3 regions of the Neorhizobium sp. 2083 genome follow, and region 2 is predicted to be linked to each of the others. Evidence: predicted binding sites of a transcription regulator. Region 2 holds the regulator's gene; each other region holds the start of a gene.
The links. Region 2 encodes PhoB, which activates phosphate uptake and scavenging genes when phosphate is short. Its sites were predicted from a motif close to TGTCATNNANCTGTCAT; they were not measured.
Positions count from the first base shown of each region.

Region 1 (3,273 bases), 140 kb from region 2:
CGGCAGCCGCCGGCGCCACCGCATAGGGCCAGACCAGCAACGTCGTGTAGAACCGGCCCGAGCGCAGCACGCGGTTGACCGCGACGGCGAACATCAGGGACAGGCCCATAGACAGAACCGTGACGCCGACCGAAAAAACGAAGGTCGCGCCGAGCGCATTCAGATAATCGGGATCGTCCAGCAGACGCGTGTAATTCGCGAACCAGACGAATGTCGCCTTCAGGCCAAACGGGTCCTGGCGCAGGAACGACTGCCAGATCGCTTGCGCGGCGGGCCATACGAAAAAGATGAGCGTGATGATCAGCTGCGGCGCCAGCAGGAAATAAGGCAGGACGCGACTTTGAAAAACGGTGCGCTTGGTTTGCATGGCGAGATGTGCCCAAGGAAATGCCCTCCCCGGGGATCGGGAAGGGCTTGAGGTTTAAGGCGATGCTTAGTTGGAATTCGAAGCTTCGAATTCGCGCAGGACAGCGTTGCCAGCCTTGGCAGCATCGTCGAGAGCCTGCTGGCCGGTCTTCTTGCCGGACAGGACGGTTTCGAACTGCTGGTCGATCAGGTCGCGGATCTGGGTGAGGTTGCCGAAGCGGACGCCCCTGGAGTTGTCCGACGGCGTGCCGCGGGTGATCTGCTTGATGGCGATATCGGAACCCGGGGTCTTTTCATAATAGCCCTGCTTCTGACCAAGCTCGTAGGCAGCGTTGGTGATCGGCAGGTAACCGGTGAACTGGTGCCAATCGGCCTGGACTTCCGGCTTGGAGAGGTAGGTGAAGAACTTGGCGACGCCCTTGTAGACGTCGGGGTTCTTCTGGCCGTTCAGGGTCCAGAGCGTGGCGCCGCCGATGATCGAGTTCTTCGGCTCCTTGGTGACGGTGTCGTCATAAGGCATCGGCGCGAAGCCGACCTTGAAGCCCTTGGCATTGTTGATGACGCCGGCGCGCGAAGCGGAGGAGCCCATGTAGATGGCGCACTGCTGCGCATAGAACATCGGAGCGGTTTCAGCACCGCCACCCGGGCCGCCGTACTTGAAGACCTTGGCATCCTGCTGCTTCTTCAGGTTATCCCAGAATGCAGCCTGTTCCTTGCCGTTGAACTTGAACTCGGTCTTCAGGCCGCCGAAGCCGTTCTGAAGCGTGCCGTAGGGCAGGTTCTGGATGGCCGAGTAGTTTTCAAGGCCAACCCAGGTCGCAGCGTAAGACAGCGTGAAGCCGCAGGCAGCAGCGCCGGAATCGACGATCTTCTTGCCCATGGCGGCAAGTTCGGCCCAGGTCTTCGGGGCAACTTCCGGATCGAGGCCAGCCTTCTGGAAGACGTCCTTGTTGTAGTACATGATCGGGGTCGAGGAATTGAAGGGCATCGACAGGATGTTGCCCTGGGCGTCCGAATAGTAACCTACGACCGGGGCGAGGAAGCCCTTCGGATCCCAAGGCTCCTTGTTGTCGGCCATCAGCTTGTAGACCGGGTAGACGGCACCCTTGGCGGCCATCATCGTGCCGGTACCGACTTCGAAGACCTGAACGATGGCCGGCTGCTGGCCAGCGCGGAAGGCGGCGATAGCGGCGGTCAGGGTTTCCGGATAGGTGCCCTTGAAGACCGGGACGACCTTGTAGTCGCTCTGGCTGTCGTTGAACTTCTGAGCGATCTCTTCGAGCTTCTTACCGAGCTCGCCGCCCATGGCGTGCCACCAGGTGACTTCGGTCGCGGCAAGCGACGAGGTCGCGGACAGGGCGACCGCGATCGCGGCCATCGAAAGCTTTTTGAACATTTTAACGTCCTCTCCACCGTTGTTGGGGTGAGGATCGCAATAGGGCCCGGCTGTGACAGGCCCTTAACAGTTTCGTGTCAGAAATATTACATTGCACAGCCATGCAAAAATTTCACATGAGCGTCAGAAAGCGTTCGCAAAATGCCGCGGCAGGCGGCCGGGAAGAACCGCGACCACATCGTAACGCCGTGACAATCTTGCGGCATCCTTCCGTTTGGAAAGCCAGAGGTCACTTGCCGCGCGAATGCGCTTCTGGGTCGTGAAACCGACGGCATCGACAGCCGCCTGTTCCCCAACCCGCGCCTTGACCTCGACAAAGGCCACCAGATCGCCCTTTCGGACGATGAGATCGATTTCGCCGAGCCTGGTGCGGTAGCGGATCGCAAGAACCCTGTAGCCTTTGGCCAAGAGATAAAGTGCTGCAAGATATTCCGAGACATGGCCCCATCGCTGAGCCTTCCGCCTTTCGGCAGCTTGCCGGTCGGGCCGGCGGCGTTTCAGGCCTCGGTCACTCTCCGTCACCTGCCTCGCCTTTCAGGTTGAGGAGCCGCTGGTAAAGATCCTTGCGCGGAAGTCCCGTGATGCGAGCAGCCTCGGCGGCGGCCTTGGCGGTCGGCATAGTCGCCGAAAGCCGCCGCAGCAGCGCGTCCACCTCGACCTCGCCGGGCGGCTCCTCGGCTTCGGGCGGCGCCAGAAGCAACACGATCTCGCCCTTCACGACGCGATCGTCATTATAATAGGCGGCAAGCTCCTCCAGCGTGCCGCGGCGGAACTCTTCAAACGTCTTGGTCAATTCGCGGCAGACCGTCGCGCGCCGGCGAGCTCCCAGCACTGCTGCTGCGGCGGCGAGCGTGGCGCCGATGCGATGCGGTGACTCGAAAAAAATCAAGGTCGCCGGCACTTTCGAAAGCTCCGCCAGCCGGTCGCGGCGGCCCTTGTCCTTGACTGGCAGGAAGCCCGCGAACAGGAACGCATCGGAGGGCATGCCGGAACCGACGAGGGCTGCGAGCGGCGCGGAGGCGCCGGGGACGGGCACGACCTTGTGACCGGCCTCGATCGCCATCTGACCAAGCCGGTAGCCGGGATCGGAGACCAGAGGCGTGCCGGCGTCGGAGACCAGTGCCACGGACTTCCCCTCCTCCAGCGCGGCGATGAGCTTCGGGCCGACTTCGTCGGAATTGTGCTCGTGATAGGCATAGGGCCGGTTGACGATGCCGTAGCGGTCGAGCAGCACGCGGGTGACGCGGGTATCCTCGCAGGCGAGCACATCGGCGCCGGACAGGGTTTCGAGTGCCCGCAGCGTGATGTCGCCGAGATTGCCGATCGGGGTTGCGACCAGATAAAGCGCCGGCTCCAGCGGCCGCGCGGCTACGAAAGTATTGGCGACGCGATAGCCGCGCTGGCTGCTCTTCAGGTCATCGGTCAAGGGATGTCACGCGCAAAAGGATGGTCATGCGCCTTTATGGGCAAGCCGGCCGGCTTCGGCAAGTAAAGCGCAACCTGTTGAGAAC
Region 1 is NZ_JAVDTC010000001.1:1,157,510-1,160,782, forward strand. It holds gene ugpA (sn-glycerol-3-phosphate ABC transporter permease UgpA) at 1-367, opposite strand, end outside; gene ugpB (sn-glycerol-3-phosphate ABC transporter substrate-binding protein UgpB) at 434-1,762, opposite strand; gene J2X76_RS05960 (YraN family protein) at 1,886-2,284, opposite strand; gene rsmI (16S rRNA (cytidine(1402)-2'-O)-methyltransferase) at 2,271-3,188, opposite strand.
Region 1: a site for PhoB is predicted at 1,837-1,853, ahead of ugpB (sn-glycerol-3-phosphate ABC transporter substrate-binding protein UgpB). Genes of this name have one in related genera too.

Region 2 (3,273 bases):
AAACACTGTGACGGCTCTCATCGGTCCTTCCGGTTGCGGCAAGTCCACCTTCCTGCGTTGCCTCAACCGCATGAACGACACGATCGAGAACTGCCGCGTCACCGGCAAGATCACCCTCGACACGGACGATATCTACGACCAGAACATCGACGTCGTGGAACTTCGCGCCCGCGTCGGCATGGTCTTCCAGAAGCCGAACCCGTTCCCGAAGACCATCTACGAGAACATTTCCTATGGTCCGCGCATCCACGGCCTTTCCAAGAGCAAGGCCGACATGGACCAGATCGTCGAAGCGAGCCTGCAGCGCGCCGGCCTCTGGACCGAGGTCAAGGATCGTCTGCATGAATCCGGCACCGGCCTTTCTGGCGGTCAGCAGCAGCGCCTGTGCATTGCCCGTGCGATCGCCGTATCGCCGGAAGTCATCCTGATGGACGAACCCTGCTCGGCTCTCGACCCGATCGCGACCGCCAAGGTCGAGGAACTCATCCACGAGCTGCGCGCCAACTACACGATCGTCATCGTGACGCACTCGATGCAGCAGGCCGCCCGCGTGTCGCAGCGCACCGCCATGTTCCATCTCGGCCAGCTCGTCGAGGAGAACGATACGGACAAGATGTTCACCAACCCCGACGACCAGCGCACCCAGGACTACATCATGGGTCGTTTCGGCTGATCCAGCCGACCGTGCCGCCTGAAAATCAATTTTGAGGACTAGAAGATGGCATCGACCCATATCCTGTCGGCCTATGACGACGAACTGAAATATCTGAGCCGCCGCATCTCCGAGATGGGCGGTCTTGCCGAGCAGATGTGCTCGGACGCCGTGCGCGCGCTGGTCAATTCCGACGCCGCACTCGCCCAGAAGGTCATCTCCGACGACGTGATCCTCGATCACGCCGAGCGCGAGATCGGCGACAAGGCGATCGTCACGATCGCCCGCCGCCAGCCTGTTGCCGCCGACCTTCGCGAGATCGTCGGTTCGCTGCGCATCGCGTCCGATCTGGAGCGCGTCGGCGACCTCGGCAAGAACACCGCCAAGCGCGTCATCGCGGTTCAGGGCACCGGCGTTCCGCGCAAGCTCGCCCGTGGTCTCGAACATCTCTCCGATCTCGCCCTCGTGCAGCTCAAGGACGTCCTCGACGTCTACGCGACGCGTTCGGCGGAAAAGGCCGAGGCGATCCGCATCCGCGACGAGGAGATCGACGCGATGTACACCTCGCTGTTCCGCGAACTCCTCACCTACATGATGGAAGATCCGCGCAACATCACCACCTGCACGCATCTGCTGTTCTGCGCCAAGAACATCGAGCGTATCGGCGACCACGCCACCAACATCGCCGAGACCATCTACTACATGACGACGGGCGCGCAGCCTGAAGGCGATCGCCCGAAGGACGACTCGTCGAACACGCTCGGTGCGATCACCGAATAATGATGGAATGCTGACGGAGCAGAGCTGAAATGCTGCCTAAAATCGCGGTGGTCGAGGATGAAGAAGCGCTCAGCGTGCTTCTTCGCTACAATCTCGAAGCGGAAGGTTATGAGGTCGAGACGATCTTGCGGGGGGACGAAGCCGAGATCCGGCTTCAGGAGCGTACGCCGGATCTTCTGATACTCGACTGGATGCTGCCCGGCGTTTCCGGCATCGAACTCTGCCGCCGGCTGCGCATGCGTCCGGAAACGGAGCGCTTGCCGATCATCATGCTGACGGCCCGAGGCGAGGAAAGCGAACGTGTTCGCGGCCTCGCCACCGGCGCCGACGATTATGTGGTGAAGCCCTTCTCGACGCCGGAACTTATGGCCCGCGTCAAGGCCATGCTCCGCCGCGCCCGTCCCGAAGTGCTCTCCAGCGTGCTCCGCTGCGGCGATATCGAACTCGATCGGGAAACCCACCGCGTTCACCGAAAGAGCCGTGAGGTGCGCCTGGGCCCGACCGAATTCCGTCTTCTGGAGTTCCTGATGGCCTCGCCCGGCCGCGTCTTCTCGCGTTCGCAGCTTCTGGATGGCGTCTGGGGGCACGACATTTATGTCGACGAACGTACTGTCGATGTGCATGTCGGGCGCCTCAGGAAGGCGCTCAACTTCTCCAACATGCAGGATGTCATCCGCACCGTCCGCGGCGCGGGTTATTCGATGGAATCCTGAGGCGGTTCACGCCGCCTCGGTCTTCCGCTGCCATTCCGGCAGCGGGAAGATCCGGTCATAGGCCCAGTTGAAGATGAAGGCATAGACCACGTAGAAGACCGCAAAAGACACATCCATCATCAGCGCATGGAGAATGCTGACGCCGAGATACCAGGCGATCAGCGGCAGAAGCGCGATGAGCAGGCCAAGTTCGAACAGCACCGCATGCGCCACGCGTATTGCGGTGTTTTTCTGCGTGCTGCCGGTGAAACGCTGCATCAGATGGTCGAAGCCGAGATTGTAAAGATAGTTCCAGCCGGTGGCGATCGTCGCACTGCCGATGCCGACCACGCCGATATCGGTGGCCGGCATGCCGAAGGCGATGGCGCCGAGTGGTGTGATGATGGCGAGCCCGATCAACTCGAAACTGATGGCATGGCGGATACGGTCGCGTGTGGAGCGCATGATGACCTCCTGGGTGCTGTTCCGGGTCGTCCCGGAGTTCTTGCCCGGATGGGGGAGGTCGTCCTCGCCATCCTTCAGATAGGCGCAATGCCGATCCGGAGCAAGGCCTGACCGGCAGATCCGCCATCTGCAACAAAAAAAGCGGGCCGAAGCCCGCTTTCGATCTTGTCCTCGTGTCGCGCCGCCGCTCAGACGCGAACGGCAACCTTGCGGCGCTCGTTCACCGGCTGGTAGGCGAGCTTTGCGTGATAGCTGCAATAGGGCGAGGCGTCCGGGGATTCACAGCCGCAGAAGTGGAAATCTTCCTTGAGCGGATCGCCGACAGGCCACTTGCAGGTGCGCTCGGTCAGTTCGGTCAGTGCCAGGCGACGGGAGATCGGCACCACCACGTTCGAGGCGGGACGATATTCCATCTCCTCGTAAGGTTCGACCTCGATCTCTTCCTTCACCATCGTCGCGCCCACGGCGCGGGCTACAGTCCGGGTGGTGGTGGTAACGCGCGATGCATAGTTCGGAGCCCGCGGCGCCGATGTCGTGCGCTTGGCCGCCGATGTGCGACCGGTCGCGACCGTACCGCCGGCTTTCGCCCGGCCGGGAAGGCTGAGGCGATGCACCTTGCCGATCACCGCATTCCGGCTTACGCCTCCGAGTTGTGCTGCGATCTGGCTGGCACTCAGGCCCTCC
Region 2 is NZ_JAVDTC010000001.1:1,012,571-1,015,843, reverse strand. It holds gene pstB (phosphate ABC transporter ATP-binding protein PstB) at 1-673, shown strand, start outside; gene phoU (phosphate signaling complex protein PhoU) at 719-1,432, shown strand; gene phoB (phosphate regulon transcriptional regulator PhoB) at 1,462-2,145, shown strand; gene J2X76_RS05215 (PACE efflux transporter) at 2,152-2,589, opposite strand; gene J2X76_RS05210 (GcrA family cell cycle regulator) at 2,778-3,273, opposite strand, start outside.

Region 3 (3,273 bases), 810 kb from region 2:
TGATTTCTCCGGGCCCCGCGCTGACCGTTCCGGCCTCTGTCGAGACCGAAATCCGTCCTTCTAGAATGATCATGACATCGTCGACCGCCATCGTTTCGGTGAGGCTTTGGTCCGGCGCGTAGCGCCCATAACCGATGGTGATCGGTCCTCCGTGGCGCTCGTCGACCAGATTGCCGACGGCTATGTCTGCCTCTTGTCCGGGGGAACGTTCCAACGAGGCATCGGCGATCGTAAACTTGTGGATTTTCATCGTCTTCTCCATTCTGTTTGCGGAGGTAGCGCGGAGAACCGGCGCGCCAAGACGGAATTGCAGTTTTTTGAGGAGGACGTTTTGGGCTCTTGCCAGCTTTGAGTTGAACCGGTGAGGCCGTCAGCGGAGGACCGCCATGAAGTTCCCGGGCCGGGATTTTCAGCGCCTGACTGCCCCGGTGGGATCAGTCTCGTCAACAAAAGAGCGCCCGGCTTTCACCGGACGCTCTTTCCGTTCAAAACCCTAACCGCTCACTTCGCAGACAGGAACTCACCCACTTCGAGCACGCTGAACTCGTTGTTGTCAGCCTTGTCGACGGCGCGGCCTGCGGAGAAGGGCAGGTTGTTGTCGTTGCCGATGATGATGTGAGTGGCGTCGACCACGTCGACATTCTCGATCGTCACGAACGGCATGTCGTAGACGCCGGCGACGCTGCCGGCCTTCTTCTTGTTGTCCGGGTCCTGGATGTTCATCAGGTCGATATAGCCGATCTTGCGGACGGCCTTGCCGACATTGGCGTCGTTGAACTCGATCTTGTAGACGCGCTTCAGTTCGGCCGGGGCATCGAAGCAGTCCGGCTTCGGCTGCTTGGGATCGGCGCAGGCCTTGTCCTTTGTGCCGGCGCCGTTGTCGCGCTCGATGACGAGGGCGGTCGTGGCGTCGATCATGTTGAAGTCGCCGATCGAGGCGCCCTTGTCGGCGAACGGATACAGCCACGAGCGGCCGGTCCACTTCTTGGAGGCGACGTCGAATTCGATGACGCGGATGGCGGTCTTGCCGTCAGCCTGCTCCACCTGGCCGTCGTCCTTGTAGATCGGGCCTTCGAGCAGGCCGTAGAGCTTCGAACCGTCCTTGGCCATGGCGAGGCCTTCGAAACCGCCGGAACGCTTCAGGTTGAAGACCGGCATCTTGGCGGCCGGGTTGCCCGGCAGCTGGATGAGCGGGTTGTCGGGCGAAAGCACCGGCTTGCCGTCGAGCGTGGTGGCGATGACGTCGGTCAGGCGGCCCTGGGTGTCGATCTTGAGGAGATAGGGACCGAACTCGTCGCCGAGCCAGAAACCGTCGGCGACCGGCTGCACCGATTCGATGTCGAAATCGGCGCCGGTGAGGTAACGGGTCTCGGTGGCCTCGGTGACGATCGGGAACGGGGCGATCTTGTTCGGATCGGAGAGGAAGATGTTCTTGACGACTTCGGCCTTGTTGGCGGCCCAGTCGAACTTCATCTGGTGCAGGAAGAGCATCGAGTCGGACGAGGTGAACTTCGAACCGAAGCCGTTGTCCGACAGCGTCCAGAAGGTGCCGTCAGCCATGGTCTTGATGCCGGAGAAACCCTGGATCGGCTGGCCGTCGAGCGGCAGCTTGACGTCGGTGACGCGGGCCCCGTCCTTGCCCGGCAGGGTGCCGAGGGCATCGGTGCGCTTGCGATCGGCGGTGGTGAACTTGCCGGAGGTCTTGAGGAAGGCCGGCGCATCGGCCGGAGCCGGAACGACCGTGTTGGCGGGCAGGATGGCCTGGCCGGTGAGCTTGGCCGGGAAAACCTTGTCGTCAGCGGAGGCGGAGCCGCCGATCAGCGCGGCAAGCGCTACGGTAGCGAGCAGAAAGCGGGTCATGGGATCACCTGTTGGTTGGCGTGTCGAAGACGCCAATCGGTTAAGGCGGCTGCATGACGGTGAGGTGATGGAAGATTGACGCTTCGATGAAGCTTTGATGACGATGATTTCACAAACGCCACGGGCGCTTAGGCGCTCCTGCGAAGCGCCACCCAGCGGCCCGGCGTCATGCCGAAGGTCTTCTTGAAGTGGCGGGTGAAATGCGCCTGATCGGCAAAGCCGGTATCGGCTGCGACATCCGCCAGACTGCCGCCTTGCGACAGCAGCGCCTTGGCGCGATCGAGCTTGCGCATGACGAGGTAGCGGTGCGGGCTTGTCCCCAGAAGCTTCCGGAACTGCCTTGCGGTCGTATAGCGATCGAAGCCGCCGACTTCCTCCAGTTCTTCCGATGTGACGGCCCGCTCCGCGTTCGCCTGCAGATAGTCGCGGCAACGCAGAACCGCCTGACGATGGGTGCGGAAGGTGCCCCCGGCGCCGCCCTTGCCGTCCGCGTGGCGCCAGAGGTTCGTCGAAAGCCGGGCGATGAGGTCGTCGAGCAGCAGGTCCTGCGGCTCGGCTTCCAGATCGTCCAGGGCTTCGGCGAGGCATTGCCGGAATTCTCCATCCGCTATGATGGGATCCGGCACGAAGGGCAGGCCGCGCACGCCGCCGGCCGCCTCGATCAGCCGCTCCGGCGGCAGGTAGAGCATGCGGTAACGCAGGCCGGCATCGGTGCCGGCCGCGCCGTCATGCACTTCGTCCGGATGCAGCACGATCACGTTGCCGGGCAAGCTGGCGCGTGCGGCACCGCGATACTGGAAGGTCTGGACGCCCGACAGCGTCAGGCCGAGCGCGTAGGTGTCGTGGCGATGCGGCTCGAAACCCAGCCCATGGAACCGCGCCTCGATCCGCTCGATACCGCGCGAGGAGGGCGCCTGGACGATGCCGTCGGGCATGGGATCCGTACTGCCGCCGGATGCGCCTGCGGCGCTGCACGAACGTTCAAGACCGACGGCACCGTCTGCCGTTATCTCGTCGGTCCCTGTATGGCCTTTGGCATAACCTTCGACGGAGTTATTCTTCATGTTCGATACCAAGATCGCGATCGTGCTCCGCGATGACCTCGCCCCCTGGCAGGAGCTCAATGTGACCGCCTTCCTGACGAGCGGCATCATCGCGCAAAATCCCGCGATCATCGGGCAAGCATATCGGGATGCGACGGGCCATGTCTACAATCCGATGAGCATCCAGCCGATCGTCGTGCTCACCGCCGATCAGGAAACGCTGCGCACCATCCACCGCCGCTCGCTGGAACGGGAAGTGACGACGTCGGCCTATATCGAGGAAATGTTCGCGACCGGCCATGATGCGGCCAACCGTGAAGTGTTCGCAAGGTTCTCCCCGGAGGATGCGAAACTGGTCGGCATCGCGGTT
Region 3 is NZ_JAVDTC010000001.1:203,621-206,893, reverse strand. It holds gene J2X76_RS01005 (AraC family ligand binding domain-containing protein) at 1-250, opposite strand, end outside; gene J2X76_RS01000 (esterase-like activity of phytase family protein) at 502-1,860, opposite strand; gene J2X76_RS00995 (AraC family transcriptional regulator) at 1,989-2,795, opposite strand; gene J2X76_RS00990 (DUF2000 family protein) at 2,923-3,273, shown strand, end outside.
Region 3: a site for PhoB is predicted at 1,947-1,963, ahead of J2X76_RS01000 (esterase-like activity of phytase family protein). Genes of this name have one in related genera too.